DNA from 3 places in the Psychrilyobacter piezotolerans genome. Region 3 is predicted to be linked to each of the others. Evidence: riboswitches for the same ligand, from Rfam matches in the RefSeq annotation. Region 3 holds a riboswitch; each other region holds the start of a gene.

Region 1 (7,710 bases), on a different contig from region 3:
AGAATAAATTCTCTCAGTGCAAAAATAGCAAAAATTCCAACTAAAACCATAAATCCAGCGATTATTTTGTAACCCATTCCCTTCTTATATGATATATATTCCACCACCTCACCTCTCTCCAGCAGTTTTCTTATTACGCTGTCCTTTTTGATGATTTCCTCTATACTCTTTTTCCCGTTTGTTCCCGTATTTGAAGTTCCCATATTATTTCTCCTCCTATCAATTTTTTTGACACAGATTTCCCCACTTTTAAATCGAAGTTTATAGTCGTTCTACTTCAGCAGTACTGTTCCTACAACAACGATCGTGACTTACTCCACTAAGACAACTTATAAACTTCTGGCACTTTTTGGATACTTTTTCTTGCTACAGAGAAAAAGTATCCCGTATCAAAAGCGGAAACTTTGGAATCTTCTGACGCAATACTCTTAATTTTGAAAAAATTCTAGAGTTTTGGTGATGCCCCTTGCGGGTAGACTCCCTTTGTTTCTCAGATCAAGGCTCATTTAAAATTATATTCATTTACATCTAATTTTTATACTCGTGAACCTAAATAGAAAAAATTAAAATCTAAGGGATCCTCCCTTAACTGGCTCTATTTACTTTTTATCTGAAAAAAAAATAGAGGAAAGAAAAGCAGAAATTTTGAAAATAGCTTCTGAGTAGAGATAAAATAACCACGAGCTTTCGGGATACAATCCTCACTACGTTGCGGAACTTAATTTGTATATCGCTCTTAGTAGAATAAATTTTGTGAAAGCAACATCGCCTTCAAAATTGAAAGCTAAAGAAAAAGACCGACAAAGCTCAATTTCTCCATATTTTTTTCATAAATTTCCCTCCTTTAATAATTTTCAAAGTCACTGAAAATATTTTCATTTTCACTACTCAAACGATCTATTTCTTCATAAATTTTATCTATAGTAGAATAATAATTATCGATTGTAACCCCTTTATTATAATCTCTTGCTATAATTTCATATTTTTCAGCATTCTTAATCCCTTTAAAGTCTCTTTTTTTAATAACCAACATTTTCTCTGTTTTCTCTTCAAAAAGAGTGTTATCGAATCGTAAGAAAAAGTCATCGATATGATTATTATATTTTGAAAATTCTTCTACGAACCCTTTGATAGTTTTAAGGTATTTTTCTTTGGATATTTTTTTCTTCTTCAAATCCTCTTTATTCGAAAAAATCATTATTTTTACATAATTATCTTTAAATTTCTTTTTTAAGAGTTCCTCATAGGAATCAACCATCCATTTTTCACTAATAGAAATACTTATTGTAGAGGAATATTTCCAAGGAAAATGTTTACTGATCATCTTTTTATAGAATTCATCTACTTCCCTATAAAAAATCACCCTTCTATAGTTATCGACTATCTTTCCATCCCTTATCCATACTCCTACAGGGAATTTTTTATCATGTTTTAGATATCCTCCTATAGCTGGATACCATTTCATACCATGAGCTTCATCTCCGTAATAATAATAATAAATTCTGGTTACTACGAAATCAAAGTCATATTTTTCCTTAAAATGTTTTTCTACTCGTTCTTTAACGAGAGGATGGAAAAGATTGACTCCTATAGGTTTTTTTCCCATAGAATGATATGATTTGTAAAACAAAAACATAAATAAAAATGGTAAAATAAACTTAGTTACCACAGTAAAATCTTTATTTTTGATAGCTTTCCATAAAAAAAATATAAACATAGGAATAACTAACAAAATAAATAGGAACAGTATATTGGGAAAAATAATCAGTAAGACAGAATAAATCACCGCCAATATAATTGATTTTCCAACAGTATTTTTTAATAGCTCTTTAATTTTTTTTATTTCCATATTTTCCTCCTATTTTGATTTTCTCTTAAAAGTTTTATTTTATATCTAAATCCATTGAGCAGATTTAAAGATTTTACTTTTGCCATAAACATCCTCCTCACATCTAATATTTGAAAAAGTTAAATGTTATTAAAACACTACCTAATATAGCAAGGATGCCTATATAAGTATCCTTACTAAAAATATGAGTATTTTCTATAATTCTACTTATCGTCATCAATATTATAAATTCGCCAGTTAATCGTGCAGCAAATAAATCGTTTTTAAAATTTAATTTTAAATTGATTTGCTTAACAATATCTAATATATTTATTTTTGAAAAACCCTCATTAAAACCCAATTTTTTATTCTTGTTTTCATAAAAAGTAAAATGAGCTGTTTTACTTGAAAAAAATGGCAACTTAAGATAATCAATTTTTTTTATTTGTGTATATAGAATTTTCTCTGTTTTATTCTTATTTACTGTAATTAATGAATAATTTGTAAAAATTATTGTATTTTTATCCATTTTTTTATCAATAAAACTAACATAATAAAAAAGTAGCTAACAAAAAAATACAGAAAATTAAATTTCATATAAGCAAGCAGTTCAATTAAAAGTAATAAAATAAAAATTGATGTAAATGTTAAAAAGACAAAATTAAGAGTGTAATCAATATTTTTACTTGATTTATTTTTTTCATAAGCTATATACCTAACCTCCTCCCCTTCCGACAACTCTTTCTTTATCTCAGGATACTGCTCTATAAACTGATCTATGGTCAACTCTCCATTGGTACCAGTATCACTATTTCTTATCTCCTTATCTTCATCTAGTATCCTATTCACTATTTCATTCACGTCTTTTATATCTTCCATAATCCCATCCCCATAATTTTTTTTATTATATTTTTGCCACTAGTTTACACCAATCATCACAAATAGATCGATAAAACTGTGATTGTCTCTATCAAACCTAACGTAATTATCTGTATCGACATAAAAAGCAGAATATTGTTCGTCCATTATTTACTACCCTTCTTAATTGTAATATATCTATACATGGAAAGAATACCCAGAATCCAAAATAGTAATCGCATAAAAACATAAAAGTCTATAATAGCTATCAAGGCTAAAAACACCCATATTATAAGTCCTATATAAGCAATAGACGTTAGAATTTTTTCTGTGGTTCCCATTTTAGAAATACCTATTTTATAAATTATATTTGAAAGATTGATTTTAGAAAAATAGATTTCAGAACATATTAATTTATTTTCCTTCCCTTTTAAAATCAAATTTCCAAATTCAGGATTTTTCGGAGTTTTATTGTAAACCACTTTTTTTATTTCACTATATAATATTTTATTTATTTTATTATTTTTTTTTAATGTAAGTAGTGAATTATTGGTAAAAATTATTGATTCTTGTGCAAATTCATGAGAACATAAAAATGTCATAAAAAATGTCATAAAAATTGGAAAGAAAAGCCAACTATAATAAACTGTAATAATCAGTGAGACTACTGCCAAAGGAAAAGATCCAAAATAAATTTTGTTGAATTCACGTTTTTTAGATTTTATCTTTTCATAAGCAATATATCGAACCTTTTCCCCCACCTCTAACCTTTTCTTTATTTTCGGATATTTCTCCATGAATTCATCTATTGTTAATTCTCCATTGGTACCAGTCAAACTGTTTTTAATTGTACTGTCTTCGTCCAATATTTTATTTATTAATATGTTCAAATTCTTTGGATTTTCTAAGTTACTTTTTTTAGTTTTTTCTTTATCAAGACTATTTTTATTCTTCCTTTTTTTAGTAATTTAAAATATGTAGTAACTAAAATAATATCAAAATATAAAATTATTAAATTCATAAAAAATAAATATGATGAAAGCTCAAGATAAGTGCCTATTAATCCCATTATTAAAACTATTAATAGTATCTTTATTTTAAATAATTTAGATGTCATTATTTCATCTTGTATTTTTAATTCGCTTTTAAATTTTAATAAAATTTGAGGTAACTGAAATCTGTTGTAATTTGTTGTAATCACCCCAATTTTTTCTTTATCACTATAAATACTGTATGAAAAACATCCCGGGGAAATATTGACATTCATCCTTTTTATCTCACTATAGATAAATTTTTTACTATATTTTTTCCTTTTTATAATCAATGATTTATCTGTAAAAATTACAGTATCCTCAACCATACTCATGATAAATATTATTGTAAGCAGAAATAAAATAAAAGTAGGTAAAAATATCCAACGATTCCCAGTATATGAAGTGATAATAAAAAAAGTACAAGCAGTTAAAAAACATACATAGATAGGTACTATAAACCTTAATATCCCAGTAGCATCTGATGGTTCATAGGCTATATACCGAACTTCCTCCCCTTCTTCTAACTCTTTCTTTACCTCATAATTTTCTTCCATAAACTCTTCTATAGTCAATGTCCCGTTGGTACCACTCGAGCTATTTTTTATCTCCTTATCTTCATCTAGTATCCGATTCACTATTTCATTCATATCTTCCATAACCCCATCCCCTATAAAAAATTTCTGCTTTCTAGCATTTTTTTTATTTAAAAATTCTTTTTCTAGATGTTACTCTACTTCTCAGTAAAAATTCTACTCAGTCGTACAACAGAATAAGTTCCGCAGTGTAACGAGGACTGAAGCTGTAAAAAGACGGTAATTACCTCTGACTTACCCCTATAACATCATTTAGAAAAAGTCTGCTTTTCTTTCCTCTATTTCTTTTTCAGATAAAAAGTAAATAGAGCCAGTTAAGGATGGAATCCTTAGAATTTTCTTCATACTACTCCTGTTTCCGTCTCTAGCCACATTCTAAATTATTTTATTTCAAATAAAAGTAATTTAGATACTCGTGTCTCAAGCGGACAAAAATCAAAAGTAGTAACTACAAAAAAAATACAGATCCCGAAAGATCTGCAACTGGCTGCCATTTTAAAGGCCCTATAGCTTTGCGTCACAGGATTTCTCCTATTTTGCCAACATTTTAAATTTTAATTAAAAAATTATTGAATTTTAATTAAAACTGTAATATTTTTAGTCATTTCTTTACAATATAGTGCATTTTATTTTTGTTGTCAATTTTTTTTATGTTCAGCCCAAATAAATAGACAAATATTGTAGATGAAATAATTACCATTGAAAAAGAGACTAAGGGTAAAGGTATTAAAAAAAGGGTTATATAAGTAAAATTACTCATATAATCCTTTTTTGTTTTTGATAATAATTCTGGATGCAGCGTCACGTTGCTTTACTTCCTAGCCACACACCCCTCCAAATGATCATCTACTACTCCTACTGCCTGTAAATAAGCATAGATGATTGTAGTTCCTATAAATTTAAATCCTCTTTTTTTCATGTCTTTACTTATGGCATCTGAAAGTTCTGTTTTTGCAGGAAGATCCTCCAATTTTTCTACCCTGTTTATTATCTGCTTACCATCTGTAAAATTCCATAGATATCTATAAAAGCTCCCAAATTCATTTTGAACCTCCATAAATCTTCCGGCATTGTTTATGGAAGCCCTTATCTTCAATCTGTTTCTGACTATTCCTTTATTATTCATCAGCTCTTCAAATTTTTCTTCATTGTATTCAGCCACCATATTATAATCAAAATTATCATAGGCTTTTCTATAGTTTTCTCTTTTTTTCAATATAGTCAGCCAGTTGAGCCCTGCCTGGGCAGATTCTAAGATCAGAAATTCAAACAAGGTTCTGTCATCATGGACAACCTTCCCCCACTCCTCATCATGATATTTTTCATAGAGTTCATTTCCTATACACCAATCACACCTTTTCATTCACTCCCCCTGTGGATCAAACTTAATCCATTTCCTTTTGGATCTTACATTAAAATATTAAATTTAATTCTTTTAACAGACTCTCCAATCTGCCGGTAATCACATTTAATTTGTCTACAATATCAAATTCCCTTTTATACAGGTTTTCAAACAATTCCCTTATGTCTGTTTCCATATTTTCCGGGGTGTGATCCAGCTGTTCTTTTGTAATTTTTAGGAGTTTTTTTTCTCCAGGGTGAAGTTTCATATTTATTGCAAAAATAATATCGAAATAACTTTCAAAAAATGCACTGATTCTATGGTTGACGCTTAGGATGTCATTTCTTTTTAAGGCCTTTTCTATCTGGTTGGTATAGGCTGGTATTATTTTATTTAAGAGGGGAAAGTTTTTTGAAACTATATTTTTTCTTAATTCTTCCGGATATTCAATATCAAACTTTTTTTGCAGGTTCTCTAATTTCCCGTCCCTGTCGTAGAGGATATCTGATTTAATGAAGTTGGCCCAAAAACAAGTGCTGTATCCTGTTGAGGCTGTACATTTTATAACTATCTCCTCCAATACCCTTTCTATAAATTCTACATCCCTGTATACAATATCCACCTGAACACCGTTCCCCCTGAAGAACCCCTGGTCCTCTCTCTCCCAGGTTGTGTTATCTAATTCAGCATAATTAAAATACTTATCTGCTATTTTTTTCCTGAAATCCAATGGGATCTCACCTTTAGAATATATATATAAATCATAATCCGAATCCTTATCAAAATCAGGAGTAGTTCTCGAACCCGATAAAAGAACCCCATCCACCGATTCATATTTTGAAAAATCATCCACTAACTCCAATAATATGCCATCATATTTATTCATACCTTTCGTCCCCCTTTATTTGAATATTTTTTTATTTTTAATTATAACAAACTAGTTCTGCCCTTATTCAATTATAATAAAAAATGTCTTATTTTTTCAAGAAATTTGTCCTGATTTTATTATGTTATTTAATTACAAAAGAATTTTGTATAACTTATTTTAATAAGGCAGTATTAAAGTATGGTTGTTAGTGACCCGCTTGTTATAAATTCGGCTATTTCATTTCTCCTTTCTATCCTTTCGGCCAACGACACCATCATAGTCACGAAATGAATGATACACTCAACAACCATTAACCTTATATATGCATTTTCTATTTAAAAACTTAGAAAATTCTTTGATCCAGCCAATATATTTGTTTTTTTACAAATATATCTTGACAATTTCATGTGCAAAGATATATTGTATATATAATAAAAGTTTTTATCATTATTTTTAATGATGAACTACGAGTTAACAGGAAGTATAATTTTTAAATGAAAATTTAAGAATTAAAAATATATTCTACGAGGAGGTCAAAATGGGAAAATCGCTTACGTATAAAATCTTAGAAAATAATCTGATATCAGGGGAATTAAAACCCGGTTCAGAAATAACCGTTAAAGTCAACCAAACCCTTACCCAGGACTCTACCGGGACGATGGTTTATTTGCAATTAGAAGCTATGAATATTAAAGATATAAAAACGGATCTTTCTGTTGCATATATTGATCACAACACACTGCAAGCAGGTTTTGAAAATGCCGATGACCATGAATTCATCAAAAGTGCTGCTGCAAAATATGGAATTATTTACTCCAAACCCGGAAATGGTATTTGCCACCAGCTGCATTTGGAGCGTTTTGGAAAACCCGGAACAATTCTTCTTGGATCCGATAGTCATACACCGACTGCAGGAGGTTTAGGTATGATAGGAATCGGGGCCGGGGGACTGGATGTGGCTGCAGCTATGGCGACGGGTACTTATACTCTGAAAGTACCAAAAGTTCTGAATATAGAACTTCATGGTAAACTGAAGACATGGGTATCTGCTAAGGACGTAATTCTCTATATCCTCAAAAAACTTACCGTAAAGGGTGGGGTCGGTTATATTATTGAGTATTCAGGTGAAGGAGTCGTTGATCTTTCTCTCACCGACAGAGCCACCATCACAAACATGGGTGCTGAAC
Region 2 (7,710 bases), on a different contig from region 3:
TTTCCGTAAAAAGAGGAGAGGCATTTTCTCTTTACCAGCAGCTCCAAGGGCAGTTTTCCAAATGGATTATGGTATAAAAATTTCAAAAAATTTTCTCCCGGAACATTTTCTACCAATATCATATTGGTTTTTCTATCTATATATTCAATCTTATCTAATTTCATATTATATCTCCCTGTCAACTTTTATATTTTAATGGTTATCCTATATATTATATCATAAAATATATGTATTTAGAAAATCTGCTTTTCTTATGATAGTTTTTAAGGTTCTCTGCAACAATTTTAAAGGAATTATCGTTTTTTTTAGTAATTGGATAGTATGAAATAAAATAAGCTAAAGTAAGGAGGAGGACCTTTGAAAAATAAAGTACTTATGCCATATTTAATTGTAATAGCCATAACTTTAACATTGATATCCTTAGATATGCCATTTCCAAAAGTAGAAAATCCAACAGCCTGGGATATCATAAGCGAACTTTTAATCTGTATCCAACCTTTAATATGGATATGTTTTGGAAAAATTGCCTTTAGAAAAATTTTTATACGTAGTTTATATGTAGGTGGGTCCATTATATTTTATACAGGTGCATTACAAAATGTAATGGATGAAATATATGAGATAGAAGGGTTTCTATCTCATATAGACAAAGTTTTAATGCCCATTGGACTAATGCTGATATCAATGGGAGTTGTTTTGTCTGTTTTAAATGAAAGGAAAGATAATTTCTATATTTCACAAAAAAGTATAAAAGATCCATTGACAAAATTGTACAACAGACGTTATTTAGAAGAAAAGTTAGAGTCTATATTAAATGAATCGACTGAAGTTAATCATGAAATATCCATAGCCTTTATTGACATTGACAATTTTAAGAAAATTAATGATACAGTGGGTCATATAAAAGGAGATGAAATTTTAAGATACATAGGTAAATTAATAAATGGTTCCATAAGAGAATCAGATTATGCCTTTCGGTATGGTGGAGATGAATTTTTGATAGTATATCAAAATACAACTGCGGAAATAGCTTTAAAAATAACCGAACGGATTAAAGATAATTTTAAGAAAAATATTTTATTTCATAATTACAACCTAAGTCTGAGTTCAGGTATAGCATCCTATCAAAGGTCTGAAAATTATAAGGAGTTTATCAGGAGAGCAGATCAAGCGATGTATAAATCTAAAATTAACGGTAAGAATCGAACAACCCTAGCTGCTACTCCTTAAAGGAATCATCAAAAATTGTTATATTTTATATGCTTATTTCATTTTTATGGATATTATTTTCTGATAAAATTCTATACACGATGGTTAAAGATGTTGAATCCTATAAGTCACTCCAAACTTATAAAGGATCAAGATTTAGATAGTTTTTTAACAAAAGCTGATAAGGCCCTCTACAAAGCCAAAGAAAATGGAAAAAACAGATATAGTTTTTAGTGGAGTAGAGTAATCTTAATGATTATTCTATTTTTTATTATCTAGAGAATTTCAGTGCTGGCGTTGAAGATATTACAATATTTTTGCAATTAAATATGAAGAAAGGCTTTCAGAATATCTATTCTAAAAGCCTAACTAGTTTAGTAATTAAGATTTGAATGAAAACACAAAAGTTGTTACACTCCCCTGTATTAAATATTAAAATACGGTAATAGATAATTTTACTTCCTATTTTTTACATTATACTAAAACCTTTGCTGGATAATATTTTTGTTTTTATGTGCTAACGGGTCCAATGAATCTATTTTTAAAATAAAGTTATAGTCCGCGATAGCTCCATTGTAATAATCTAACCTCTCTTTTATTATTGCCCTGCTGTGATACGCCTGCAAATATTCAGGGTTTAGCTTTATAGCTGTATTATAATCTTTCATTGCACCTAGGTAATCTCCTAATTTAAACTTTAAATTGCCTCTGTTAAAATAACTATTTGGATTATCTGGATTGGATTTAATAGCTTTATCATAACTTTTCAGCAACCCTTTTTCCTCTTTTGATTTTACTTTTTCACCTGAATAATTATTTTTAATAAGTCTGTTGATTAGAATTTTAAGCATCTTGTCCCCCTAAAGAAACTTTGACAACTGGCTGTCATATCCATTGCAAGACTCAGACCCTATAGTTTTGCGTCACAAAGTTTCCTTTGCTTTGCCTTTTTTCAAAATTATTTATTTTTTTAATATATTTTTATTCTAGTTATTATAACAAAAATTAACATATAGTGCATTTTTTATAGAAAAAATTTAAAAACAGTCAAATCCTATATTAGGATAACGGCATAAAATACCAAAGGAGTTGCCTGTTCAATGGATATCTCTACGATGAGATAATTTTTTTTACCACATCATCAAATGTATAGTTCTTAAGGCTTGCAAGTTTAGGAAGAAGGCTTGTCTCTGTCATTCCAGGACAGGTATTAACCTCTAAAAAATAGATTTTGTCATCTGATAATATAAAGTCACTTCTAGAAGCACCGCTTAATTTAAGTTCATCGTGAATAAGCTTAGCATTCCTCATGGCATTTTCATAGATTTCTTTCGATACCTTTGCAGGGTACTCGTAATCGGTCTTTCCTCCTGCATATTTTGACTCATAGTCATATATTCCACCATGGGGAATTACCTTCAACACTCCAAGAGTTTCTCCATTTAAAATTCCTGCAGTCAGTTCTATTCCCTTTATATACTCTTCTATTATCACACTTCTATCTGATAGGTTTTCCAAAGCAACTTCTGCATCTTCCATATTTTTACAAATATAAAGCCCCATACTGGATCCTTCTTTTGACGGTTTTATCACTACCGGAAACTTATCTATCTCCTCTTTGTTTGGATAGGTCTTGGGGATTCTTATTCCCAAACTATCTGCTATCCTTTTAGTTATAATTTTATCCATTGCAACTGCACTTGGAGCTGCTTTAGACCCTGTATATTTTTTTCCTAAAAGATCAAGTAAGCCTTGAATCCTTCCGTCCTCTCCACACCCCCCATGTAGAGATAAAAATGCCAGATCATATTCATTTTCAATGAATGATGCGACCAGGTTTTCACTTGTTAAATCCACTCCATATGCATCGTATCCCTGTCTTATTAAGCTGTTTAATACTGCACTCCCTGTTTTTAGTGATACTTCCCTCTCAGTTGATGTTCCCCCCATAAAAACTGCAATTTTCATCTTTTCCTCCTATAATGATTATTTTTAGACCTCTATTCCAGATATCTTTTTTACTTTTTAAAGGTTTTCTTTATCCTGCAGATTTTTTATACCTGGTTGCCTTTACAAATAGATCAGAAGGATTAACAGTTATTTCATGTTGTTGAATAACATAGCCATGATCAGATAAAATATCCCTTACCATTGCACCTATAAGCTGTTTAAACCTGTTTAATTTCACATGATTTTTCAATGGGAAATTATTTATAAGGTCTTTTTGTAATGCAGTGACTGCAGGTTTTTTAAGATACGTAGCCGTTTCCATTTTGATTAAACTTTCTCTTGTTTTAAGGAAAGCCCAAATATCTTGGGACAATTGACTATATTGTCCTACCAATAGATCGTTAAATTTCTTGTCTGTATACATAGCTATTCCTCCTTATTTTAAACCCCATTGGATTGAAAGGGTCTTAATTTTAAAGCATCTTATATTTATGATGTCTTCTTTTTTAGATATACTGCAATTTAACTTTTTTCCTTTAACTTTGATGCATTGAATAAATTTTTTAGAAATTATTAATTATTTTAATTCTAAATTTCTTGATTTAATCTATTTCTAGGCATCGACCTCAAATAAATTATTTATAAATCTACATTCAAAAACAGCAAGTGGTGGATTAAAGCGACTTGCTGTTTTTTATTCTTATTTGAATACAGTTTGATTTCTACCATTAGTTTTTGCCTTATACATATTGCTGTCAGCTCTTTTCATTACGATATCTGCATCTTCCCACTCTTTATAAAAAGTTGCTCCAAAACTTGCAGTAATTTTATTATCTATCCCCTCTAACACTATATTTTCACATTTTTTTCTGAGTTTTTCAGAAATATCGAATAAATAGTTTTCTTCCCTACATTGCACAATAATGCAGAATTCTTCTCCACCCATTCTTGCAACTATATCTTCTTTTCTAGTATTATCTTTAAGCATTTGGGAAAATTTAATTAAAACTAAATCTCCTACGTCATGTCCATAGGTGTCATTAAAATTTTTAAAGAAATCTATATCCATAAAAATTATCCCTATATTAAAATAATTATTTCTTTTTTTTAGAGATATTAATTCTTTCAAACGTTCAAAGAAAAATTTACGATTAGCAATTCCAGTAAGAAAATCAGTATTTAGTAATTGAGTGATTTTTTCATTAGCTAATTTTAACTCAAAATTTTTCTTTGTCAATTCCCTTGTGAGATTTGACATTTCAATATTTATTTGAGAAATTTCACTCACTATTTCAGATTCACTAATCAGATAATTTTTAAATATTATAACTGTGTCCTCTTCTTTTTTTATTAAAGAACCCTGTAAATAAGTTACAGAACCTGATTTTGAATTATAGGTGCAGCTTATTTCTTTAATATTTAAACCTCTATCTGTTACTGACTGAGAAGAGATATTAATTCTTCCAACATTTTTTTCAAATAAGCTGTTGGTTATATTACCGGGATTATCTATTAGTTTTTCAAAAGCCTTATTGTATTGATCTATTCTTAAATCTTTCGTTAAGGTAACAATGGGCATATTTGTTTTATCAGCCATGTATTTTATTAAAATTTTACTTTTATTAAAATTTAACTTCATTTTTATCATCCCACCATAATCTTGCAGTTTCTACAGTTTCGCAGCTGCTAAGAGCTATCTTATCTGCTTCTATTTTATTTTGAGCTTCTCTACCAAATGTAAATGCATATCCTCCTAATAAAATCTTCATATTATCTAAATTTGAATCGGACCTTATTTGAGAGATTAAGTCTTTTACACCACTCATATTAAAAGCCATAGCAACAGATATACTTATAAAATCAGGTTTTTCTTCATGAATTATTTTTATCAATTCTTCATTAGGAACATTAGCTCCCAGATAAATAACATTCCATCCATCTAATTCAAGAATATCTGATATTATTCTTGCACCTACTTCATGATACTCATTAGAGGAAGCTGTTACTATGGCTTTTCCTTTTATATTTTCAACTAAAATAAAATTCATATATAAAAAGGACATAATTCTCATTACAATAGACGTTGCAAGGTGCTCTTGAGCTACTGAAATCAAACCTTTTTCCCACAGTAACCCTACTTCATACATTGAATATGTTATTATTTTTGTGTAAAAATCTTCCAGTGATTCTTTATCGTGAACAATGGATTTTGAAAATGATAAAGCCTCTGAAGAATTTCCATTGATTAATAAATTAAAAAATTTATTTTTATTTTTCTCCCAATCAGAATCAAAAGGATATTCAATTTCGTTTGTCTTATCACTGATCTCTTCTTCCACATGATCTAGGGTAGATTTTAGCCATTCATAGATTTTAATGATTTCCGAAGAAGTATTTGAATCTAAGTTTTCATTTATAACTTTTATCCATGTTTCTATTTCTTTATGAAAATATTTACTTTTGAATCCTCTGGATCTATAGCTGCTTAAGACCCATTTTAGTGTATTTCTAAGAAGTTCATAGTCGTTTAGTTTAAATATATTGGTCATAAATTTAGCATGGTGGATATGATTTTCATGCATAACAGACAAGGGGTTACCACCTATTAAATTTTCAATAGAATTCAAATTAGTCATAATAGAATTTACAGATTCAACCATTACAGGGATATTTTTTTCATATTCCTTAGCAGAAGCATAAGAAACAATGTCTCCCTTGGGAGACGGATACAATTTATTCATACAAATCCTCCTAATTTTAGATTTGAATAGGTGTTTAATTCCAACATAAATCCAGATAAAAATACCATTCAGCTTAATATACTGTGGTATTGGTATTTTTTCCTTCCTAGGTTGTTAAATTAAATCTTGTACTCTGTCCAAAAATTTATAGGGCATTTGATATTTAAGGTTCTTGTAACTCTTAAATATCAAAATGAAAAAAAAAGGATTTTTTCTTTTTTTTCGGTAAAAAATATTTAAATATCTTCGGTAAGAGAGGGGGAAAACAATGCCTAGAAATATTCCTATTGGAAATGGAAATATGCTTATAGCCTTTGATGATAACTACTGTATGAGGGAGTTTTTCTATCCCTATGTGGGGGAGGAAAATCACACCAATGGAAACTCTTTTATGACCGGTATATGGTGTGACGGTATTTTTCATTGGATTGATTCCAGCTGGGATATACAATTAAATTATTTAGATGATTCTCTGGTCACAGACATCTGCCTGAAAAAAGAAAACTTTCCCATTGAACTTAAAATTCATGACTGTGTAGATTTTCATGAAAATATTTATTTAAAAAAAGTAAGTGTAAATAATACTTCTCCCAAAGATCACGATGTCAGAATATTTTTTACCCAGGATTTTAATATCCTTGGAAATGAAATAGCTGATACGGCCCTATACAGACCGGACAAAGAAGTATTGGTGCATTATAAGAAGGACCGGTATTTTCTTATCAATCTCTTCCATGAAGGGAGGTACGGTATAAAGGAATTTGCCATTGGAAGCAAGGGTAAAAATGATCTTCAGGGTACATATATGGATGCCCTTGACGGAGTTCTTAGCTGCAACCCGATAGAACAGGGGACTGTAGATTCAGTTACCGGAATCAAACTAAAGGTAGGTTCCGGAGAAGAAATTTCATTCTTTTATTACATCTGTGCCGGAAAAGACTGGGAAGAAGTATGTAAGCTCAATTCCATCATAGTAGACAAGAATCCTGAAGAACTCCTGGTAAGGACAAAAAATTACTGGGATCTATGGGTAAATAAGGAAGATCTGCCCTTAGATCTTCTTCCTGAAAAAATCTCCTGGCTCTATAAAAAGAGTCTTCTTATCTTAAGGACCCAGATAGATAATAGAGGAGGAATATTAGCCGCCAATGATTCAGATGGAATGCAGTACAACAGGGATACATACAGTTATGTGTGGCCTAGAGACGGGGCTCTTGTGGCCCATGCCTTGGACAGGGCAAGCTACCCCGTCCTCAGCAGCAGCTTCTATAATTTTTGCAGTGATGTAATCTGCAGTGAGGGATATCTGGCCCATAAATATACCCCGTCTAAAAATATAGGAAGTTCCTGGCATCCATGGATAACAAATGGGATGAGGCAGCTCCCTATACAAGAAGATGAAACTGCCCTTGTTGTCTGGGCTATAGGGAAACATTTTAAAAAATACAGGGATATTGAGTTTATCAAGCCTCTTTATAAGAGACTTATAAAAAATTCAGCTGAATTTATGTGTCGTTTTATTGATCCGGATACCAATCTTCCCCGGGAAAGTTATGATCTCTGGGAGGAAAGGCTGGGAGTTCACTCCTTTACCGTAGCCTCTGTCTATGGAGGTCTTATGGAAGCCAGCAACTTTACTCGTTTATTTGGTGAAAAAGATCTGGCTGAAAAGTATAAAAATACAGCTGAAACCATGAAGGCTGCCTTCATACGACACATGTATATAGAAAGTGAGGGGTATTTTGCCAGAATGGCCAGGTTTAAAGATGGGGAATTAATATACCTGGATAAAACTAAAGATTCCAGCCTC
Region 3 (7,710 bases):
CTTTAAAAACTTTTCTCTATGGGAAAACTCCAGTGCCTTGTCGATTACCGATTTCAGCATGGGTTGGCTCTTTGCTATCCCCAATCCAATTGGGTCTATTCTTCCTAATTCAAATATAGGTTCGGTTTTATCATAGATATCTTCCTTGGAAACGACAATATAGTCAGAGGCAGAACCTTCAGCAGTCTCATGGACCTCTCTTAACCTGAAATTTAAATTCTTTTCCCTTTTAAACTTTTTCAAATACTCACTGTATGCAGATGGAGAAATAACTGTAAGTTCCTTTCCTTCCAGATCATCAAAGGATCTCAAAGGAATATTTTTATTTGTAGTGATAACATAGAGCTTGTCGCTGTGTATCGGAATGGATAGGTTAATTTTATCCTTTCTTTCTTCAGACAGGGTAAAGTTAAGCAGAAGATCGATCTCCTCCCTTTCCAGCATTTCATAAAGATTTTCCCAGGAATCCGTCTCCACCTTAACGTCCATATGGAAAAACTCTTCAAGGAGATCTTTATATTTATATACCAAACTGTCATCGGGATTTTCAAGATCGATATAAGGACTTCCTGTATGAACCCCCATCCGTATTCCAGAATTTTGCAGACTTTTTATATAATTGATTTCATCCTCAGAATAGATACCTGAAGATATATAATTTGTGGCCTGAACTATTAAACTAATAAAAACCAACATTAAAGAAAATAGAAATTTCCTGTTAAGTTTAATCATTTTTCCTCCCAATATTATGTAAATATTACCTAAGCTACTATTTCCGATTCACTGCAGGTATTTTTTTTAAGTTTTAATTCCGACCTTTCATTTATCAGGACCGCAACCAAGTCATTTTCAGGCATAGGTCTTCCAAAGTGGTACCCCTGGGCATATTTGACTCCCTCTTTTTTCAAAAATTCACTCTCAGCTGCGTCCTCTATCCCCTCGGCAACAGATATGTATCCCATATCGTCTGAAAGATCAATTAGGGTGCTGTATATCCTCTGCCCCTTATCTACGTTTTCTTTGACTATCTGAAGGAGGCTTCTGTCAAACTTAAGTGTGTCTATTTCTAAAACTCCCAGCCCTTTCAGGGATGCATGTCCCGCTGTAAAGTCATCTAAAGCTATTGAAATACCCAAACGTTCCTTTAAGAGGTTCATCTCGTAGAGCACCTTCTGGATGTTGTTTATAAAGATACTTTCCGTTATTTCTATCTGTACTCTATTCCCTGGAACACCGTATTTTTTTAACATATTTTCGATGTGGTCATACACATCCAGGCCTTCTAAAGTTTTAACTGAAATATTAAAGGATAAATTGAAGTCATCTCCAACTATCCCCTCTTCTATCCAGGTTTTTAATGATTTTATTGCAGATTCTGCAATGAGAAAATCAAGATCGGCGATCACCTCATTTTTTTCAGCTATGGGGATAAAAACTCCTGGTGGTATAAAGCCCTCCTCTGGATGGATCCAACGAGCCAGGGCTTCGACCCCCACTATTTTTTCAGTCTCAAGTTCAACCTTTGGCTGGAAGTATGGGAAAATTTCCTTGTTTTCAAGGTGATATATGAAATCTTTTTCCAGCTGACGATATCTGTCAAATTTTTCTATCATCTGGTCGTCTGCCACTACAAAGGTCCCCTTCCCATTTTTTTTAGCTGTGTACATAGCTACATCGGCTCTGTGCAGAAATTCCGAGGTACTTTTTATCTTTGGGCTAATAGGGCAGATCCCTATACTCCCGTGAACTTTCAGAGTTGATCCTAATATTTCCAGAGGTTTTCTCAGTTCCTTAAGTGTTTCCGCTGCTTTTTTTTCTATATCATCTTCTTCGATATTCTTATGCAGTATAAAAAATTCATCTCCAGACAATCTATAGATACTGTTGTGATCGAATATTTTATGCAGCCTTTTCACCACTTCCCTGAGAACAAGGTCTCCCATATGGTGACCATAGGTATCATTTATCCGCTTAAAGTTATCTAAGTCTAAAAACATCCCCAGCCCTCTGTTACTTTCAAAGTTTAACCTTCCCATTTCCTTTCTGAACCTGGTCTTGTTTTTAGCTGTGGTGAGTTCATCAAAGTATGCTTTTTGATAAAGGTCTTTTATCCATCGGTACTTTGCCAGTAAAGATATGATAACTATAACTAAGATATACGTTGTAATCTTATAGATCAGACCTTTCTCATGTTTTAACAAGGTGTCTCCCTGGCCATAGACTGCCGTTCCCAGAGAAAAAATTGTCAAACTTAACAGTAATTTGAACCTTTGTTTCATTAAATGTTCCTCCTAGTTTATATGTTTTTTTTATTATCTTAATTTTTCAAAAAGATATATTTGCAAAAAAAAAAGGATACTAAAAGATAATCTTTTAGAATTCCCTACATTGACTCTGAAATTATTTCGATAACTGGCTGCCATAATAAGAATAGTTAAGGCCCTTTAGCTTTGCGTCACAGTGTTTCCATTGTTTTGCCTTTTCGGATTATCACGAGGAATTAATTAAATTGTTTTATTTAAAATTTTTATAGATAAGATATAATTTTTAGGAGAATCTGTTACTAAAAATCTCTCTTATTACCTTAAGATTAAATATAACATACGGTTTTATTATTTGTCCATTTTTTAATGTATAAAGATAGAGTCAAATTGTTGCAGTTAAAAAAAACTTAATTTTATTGAGTTATCTGAAGCCATTCATCATCTATTGTAAAATTATACAATGTTTCCATTGCTGCCTTTTGTTATATCCTTCTTTGTCATGGTTTCATCTATAATGAAACCAATAAAAGTAACGATTATTGTAACTATTAAAATGAATTTGTTTTCCACAACAGCTTTTTTCAATTAAATTTTAATATAAAATTAATGGAAAGTGCTCGTAAATTATAATGTATATGTTGAAAGAAGTCAATTTTAAATGCAAACCTGAATAGGGAGAAAGAGAAGGAGTAAGTTAGGAGATTTTATATGGAAAAAACAATGAGATAAAAGATGCGACTTAAGGGAGAAGTAAGGCTAGGAAAATCTAAATAAAAACCAGGAATTCCGGTTAGGAATCCCTGGTTTTATTTAATGGAGGAATCCTATTTATTAACAAATAGAAATACCTAAATTTTCTTTCATTTTGTTAAAATCAACTTTTCTGAATTCCGCCAGAGATTCTATCTGATTTTCATCAATTTTTCCCAGATCAAAATATTTGGCATTTTCGCTGAAAAACAGCAGACCGCAGACAGTGTGAACAGGTGTCATGGTATAAGTGGAACTAAGGGTTACTCCTAATTCCCAGATATTCATAAGATCAAAGATCTCTTTTTTCATGGAGTGATCGGGTAAAATAGGATAACCTACTGCCGGTCTTATCTTAACCTGAATTACCTCACTTGCTTTAGTCTCTAAATAATATGCAGCAGCCTCTGTCAGTCTGTTTCCCAGTAATTTATACATGATATCCTCATATTCTGTTTTCCCGGATACAGTATCTATGGATACTGCAAAGGTACCTATATAATCTTCATTTTCTACAAAATCTGCCAGGGACAGTGAACTTTCCCATTGCTGGGTTCTCACCATGGGAAGTTCCAGACCATTAATTTTTAAAATATCCATGGGTCTTTTCTCCACATTAAAAATTCCATACCTTGCAGATATTTTTAATTTTTTATCTTTCAATATTTCTAGATATTTTTCAGCCTCCCTTAAAATATCTTCCTCTTTAAAGGTGTCTTTTACCTTCCAATCGTGTAAAAATATATCCCAGTGGATATATTTTTCTATGTCTGCAACAGTGATTTTTATATCGAAAACTCCTGTTTTGGACGGTTTTATTACCTTGTTGGTTATTTTTTCCCTTTTTTTAAAACCTTCTTCTAAACTCAGATAAGACCTGTCTTCTTCAGTTTTTTTATAGGCCTTTCTCAATTTTTCATGTGAATTTAATACAGCCTCTTTATATTCCAGGTCTCCTCCCAGGATTTTATCCAGTACTATTACGGTATTGGAAGCATCTGTAAGATGAAATACACGACCCCTATAATTGGGTTCTATTTTTATGGCAGTATGAAGGCTGGATGTAGCAGCTCCTCCAATGAAAAGGGGGATATTTATTCCTTCATTTGCCATCTCTTTAGCTACCCTTGCCATCTCATGGAGAGAAGGGGTGATGAGTCCGCTTAAGGCCAGGCCATGGACTTCTTCATTTTTTATTGCGGTTATTATCTTATCCATAGAAACCATGACTCCTAAATCGATGATCTTATACCCGTTGCATTCTAAAACTGTTTTTACTATATTTTTCCCGATATCATGGACATCGCCGTCTACAGTTGCCATAACAATAGTTCCCCTGTGCTCCATATTAATTTTTTCATTTTTAATCAGGGGGGTTAAATAAGTTACGGCCTCCTTCATGATCACAGCACTTTTAACTATCTGGGGCAGGAATAACTTTCCGCTATTGAAATGTTCTCCTACTCTTTCCATCCCTTCCATCAATATATCCTGTATTATTGAGATGGGAGAATACTCCTTTAACAACAGGTCTATAAGGGTTGTTAAATTTAATTTATTCCCGTTAATCAGATTATCTGTAATCTGAACCCTTGGATCGGATTCTTTTTCTGCTGTTTTAGGAGATATAATTTTTTCTATCTGTTCATCCAACAATGAATCTAAGACATCTTCTGTATTCATTATTAAACTGCAGATCTTATCTTCCAGAGATTTTTTTATCTCAATTGTTTTTTCTGCAGGGTTCATTATCACCATATCCAGCCCATTTTCTCTGGCTAATCTCAAAAATACCTGATGAATAGCATGTCTTAACGGATTGTTTCCCCTGAAGGCAAATGAAACATTGCTGAGTCCCCCGCTTGTTTTGGCATGGGGCAGATTTTCTTTTATCCATTTTATGGAGTTTATATAATCTTTTGCATAATCCCTGTCTGTTTTTTCCCCCGTTCCGATAGTTAAAATATTAGTATCAAAGATAATATCAGCAGGAGAAAAACCTATTCCCAGCAGCAGATCATAGGATCTTTTGGAAATTGCTATCTTTTTTGTGAAGGTATCTGCCTGACCGTGTTCATCAAAGGCCATGACTACCAGAGCTGCACCATATTTTTTTACTATTTCAGCTTTTCTAATAAACTCCTCTTCCCCGTCTTTGAGACTGAGTGAATTGACAATTCCCTTAGATGGAAGGTTTTTTAATCCTTCCTCTATTATCTCAAAATCAGAAGAGTCGATCATAATGGGAATGTTAGCAGTATCAGCAGAAGATAAAAGCAGTTTTATATATTTTTTCATCTCTGTTTTGGAATCTATCAGTCCATCGTCTAGGTTGAGATCCAAGATATGAGCTCCGGCCTTGACCTGGGTTCTTGAAATTTCCAGAGCCTCATCATATTTTTTTTCTTTTATCAGTCTTGCAAACTTTCTGGATCCTGCTACATTATTTCTTTCTCCTACAATTAAAAATCCCTCTTCATCTAAGACTTCATTTCCCGATATATTAAATTCTAAAGATCTTTCCCTCAAAATTCGAGGTGTTTGATCTTTTACTGCCTCTGCTATGAGCTCTATATGTTTAGGAGTTGTACCGCAGCATCCTCCTATGATGTTTATTCCAGAATGTCTTATGAGGTCGTTTAAAATTTCTGCCGTTTCCTGAGGAGTCTCGGTGTACTCCCCTACTTCGTTGGGTAATCCGGCATTGGGATATATGGAGATCGGTTTATGGGTAAATTTCCCCAGTCTATGAATCAGGGGCAGGAGCTCAGCAGCTCCAAATGAACAATTCAAACCAAAGGACAGGATAGAGTCTCTGTCCAGGGAAATAACCAATGATTCCATGGTCTGCCCGGACAGGAGTCTCCCGAATCTATCCACTGTGGCTGAGATCATAATTGGAAGAGTTTTACCTTCCTCACAAAAGATCTCTTCTGCTCCGACAACCGCTGCCTTTGCATTTAAACCGTCAAATATAGTTTCAATAAGGAGGAGATCTCCACCCCCGTGAAGGATTCCCCTGATTTGTTTCTTATAGGCTTCCTTTAATTCATCAAAATTGATCTCCGACGAATCGAGACCTATACTTTTATTTGAAGGGCCTACTGATCCTGCTATCCATACTTTTTTTCCGGTCTCTAAAGCCGCTGATTTTGCCAGCTTGGTTCCTTCCAAAGACACTTCATATGCCAAATCTCCCAGAGAATAATCCCCCATAGATATGGTGTTGCCGTTAAAGGTATTGGTTTCTATGATATCTGCTCCGGCCTCTATATAACTATTGTAGATCTCCTTTACAATATCAGGTCTGGTCAGGTTGAGGAGTTCGTTAGCCCCCTTTAATTTAGAAGGGAAATTTTTGAACCTCTCCCCCCTGAAGTCCTCCTCGGTTAAGTTATAGTTTTGTATAGATGTTCCCATGGCACCGTCTAAAACCATTATTTTTTCTTTTAAAAGATCTTTTATGTCCATATTTATCAGGCCTCCTTCTTATCGTATTTATACAGTTATCATCTTCAGCCAATTCTTATAAAAAATATCCCTGTGTTTATCCCAGGTAAACAATATCTCTTTATCCGGATCGTTATCCCTATAATAGTTTTCGGGAATATTTTTTTTATCTCTCCGGTATTCTTTATCCAGCCTGTTTATTTGATATTCACCATGTCCTGAGATATAGATATTTTTTAAATCTTTTGTAGCTGCCATATACACTCCGGCTCTTTTATTTTCGGCGATTATCATGAGTCCTGCTCCTAGGATATCTTCTTTTTTGTTGTAGGTGTTCCTTGAATGGGGGGCATGGAATTCATCCAACTGGATCAACTTATTTTTATTGACTCTATGGTTAAAAACCCCGAACATCTTTTCTTTTAGTGGATGTTTTAAAATTTTATAACGATGGTATAGTGCTCCCTGGCTGGCCCAGCAGATATAGATGCTGGGAATATTCAAATTAAAGGCAGGTTTTAATTCATTCCAATATTTCACATCTTCAAATTCTATATTCTCTATGGGAGTACCTGTTATAATCAATCCCTGATAGTTCCTTTCCTCTAATTTACTCAGCGGGATATAGTTTTTTTCTAAATATTCCATGGAGGTGTTTTTTGAAATATGGTTATCCGGGTACAGAAATTCGATCTCTACCTCCAGATTATATCGGCCTAAGATATTAAAAAACTGGGATTCTACTTCATCTTTAAAGGGCATTAAGTTTATAATTCCTATTTTTATTTTTCCTGCAGTATCACCTTTATTTTTAAAGATGATGCCGCTGTCTTTAGATTCTGCTATCCCTCTCAAATTATTATTGCATAGAATAGACATTTTACTCTGCCTCCCTAATTCCTTCCCGGATATATTTTATATTTTCCAAGATTCTTCTGGTTACATGGACCTTATTCATTGTATAGATATGGATCCCTTCTACCCCGGAAGCTATCAAATCAATGATCTGCTCTGTGGCATAGGTTATTCCAGCTTCTTCCAATGCTTTTGGGTTATCTTTGAATTTGTCCAATATGGCCTGGAATTTCCTGGGAATCCTTGCATTGCACAGTTTCCTTACTTTTTGAATCTGTTTATAATTTGTCACAGGTAATATCCCTGCAACTAAGGGTACAGTTAAATTTAATTTCTGGGTTTTTTCCCTGAATGCATAAAAATCTTCATTGTCAAAAAATAATTGTGAGAC

Evidence for each region. Region 3 has a riboswitch for cyclic di-GMP ahead of DYH56_RS02940 (putative bifunctional diguanylate cyclase/phosphodiesterase). Riboswitches for the same ligand answer to the same signal wherever they lie in the genome.
Region 1: linked by a shared signal. The riboswitch ahead of DYH56_RS12595 (hypothetical protein) and the one ahead of DYH56_RS02940 (putative bifunctional diguanylate cyclase/phosphodiesterase) in region 3 are both predicted to bind cyclic di-GMP.
Region 2: linked by a shared signal. The riboswitch ahead of DYH56_RS15225 (tetratricopeptide repeat protein) and the one ahead of DYH56_RS02940 (putative bifunctional diguanylate cyclase/phosphodiesterase) in region 3 are both predicted to bind cyclic di-GMP.

Annotation. Positions count from the first base shown of each region.
Region 1 is NZ_QUAJ01000026.1:13,847-21,556, reverse strand. It holds gene DYH56_RS12620 (hypothetical protein) at 1-203, opposite strand, end outside; gene DYH56_RS12615 (energy-coupling factor transporter transmembrane component T family protein) at 845-1,849, opposite strand; gene DYH56_RS12610 (hypothetical protein) at 1,953-2,357, opposite strand; gene DYH56_RS12605 (hypothetical protein) at 2,339-2,707, opposite strand; gene DYH56_RS12600 (hypothetical protein) at 2,854-3,576, opposite strand; gene DYH56_RS12595 (hypothetical protein) at 3,591-4,376, opposite strand; cyclic di-GMP riboswitch class I at 4,789-4,864, opposite strand; gene DYH56_RS12585 (DNA-3-methyladenine glycosylase I) at 5,125-5,676, opposite strand; gene DYH56_RS12580 (DUF4037 domain-containing protein) at 5,726-6,541, opposite strand; gene DYH56_RS12575 (aconitate hydratase) at 7,062-7,710, shown strand, end outside.
Region 2 is NZ_QUAJ01000051.1:3,051-10,760, forward strand. It holds gene DYH56_RS15215 (phosphatidylserine decarboxylase) at 1-164, opposite strand, end outside; gene DYH56_RS15220 (GGDEF domain-containing protein) at 358-1,230, shown strand; gene DYH56_RS15225 (tetratricopeptide repeat protein) at 1,689-2,060, opposite strand; cyclic di-GMP riboswitch class I at 2,080-2,166, opposite strand; gene DYH56_RS15230 (D-alanine--D-alanine ligase) at 2,320-3,177, opposite strand; gene DYH56_RS15235 (hypothetical protein) at 3,248-3,583, opposite strand; gene DYH56_RS15240 (GGDEF domain-containing protein) at 3,860-4,807, opposite strand; gene DYH56_RS15245 (cobalamin B12-binding domain-containing protein) at 4,782-5,900, opposite strand; gene DYH56_RS15250 (glycoside hydrolase family 15 protein) at 6,169-7,710, shown strand, end outside.
Region 3 is NZ_QUAJ01000003.1:141,303-149,012, forward strand. It holds gene DYH56_RS02935 (EAL domain-containing protein) at 1-732, opposite strand, end outside; gene DYH56_RS02940 (putative bifunctional diguanylate cyclase/phosphodiesterase) at 762-2,279, opposite strand; cyclic di-GMP riboswitch class I at 2,405-2,489, opposite strand; gene metH (methionine synthase) at 3,096-6,485, opposite strand; gene DYH56_RS02950 (homoserine O-acetyltransferase/O-succinyltransferase family protein) at 6,513-7,343, opposite strand; gene metF (methylenetetrahydrofolate reductase [NAD(P)H]) at 7,345-7,710, opposite strand, start outside.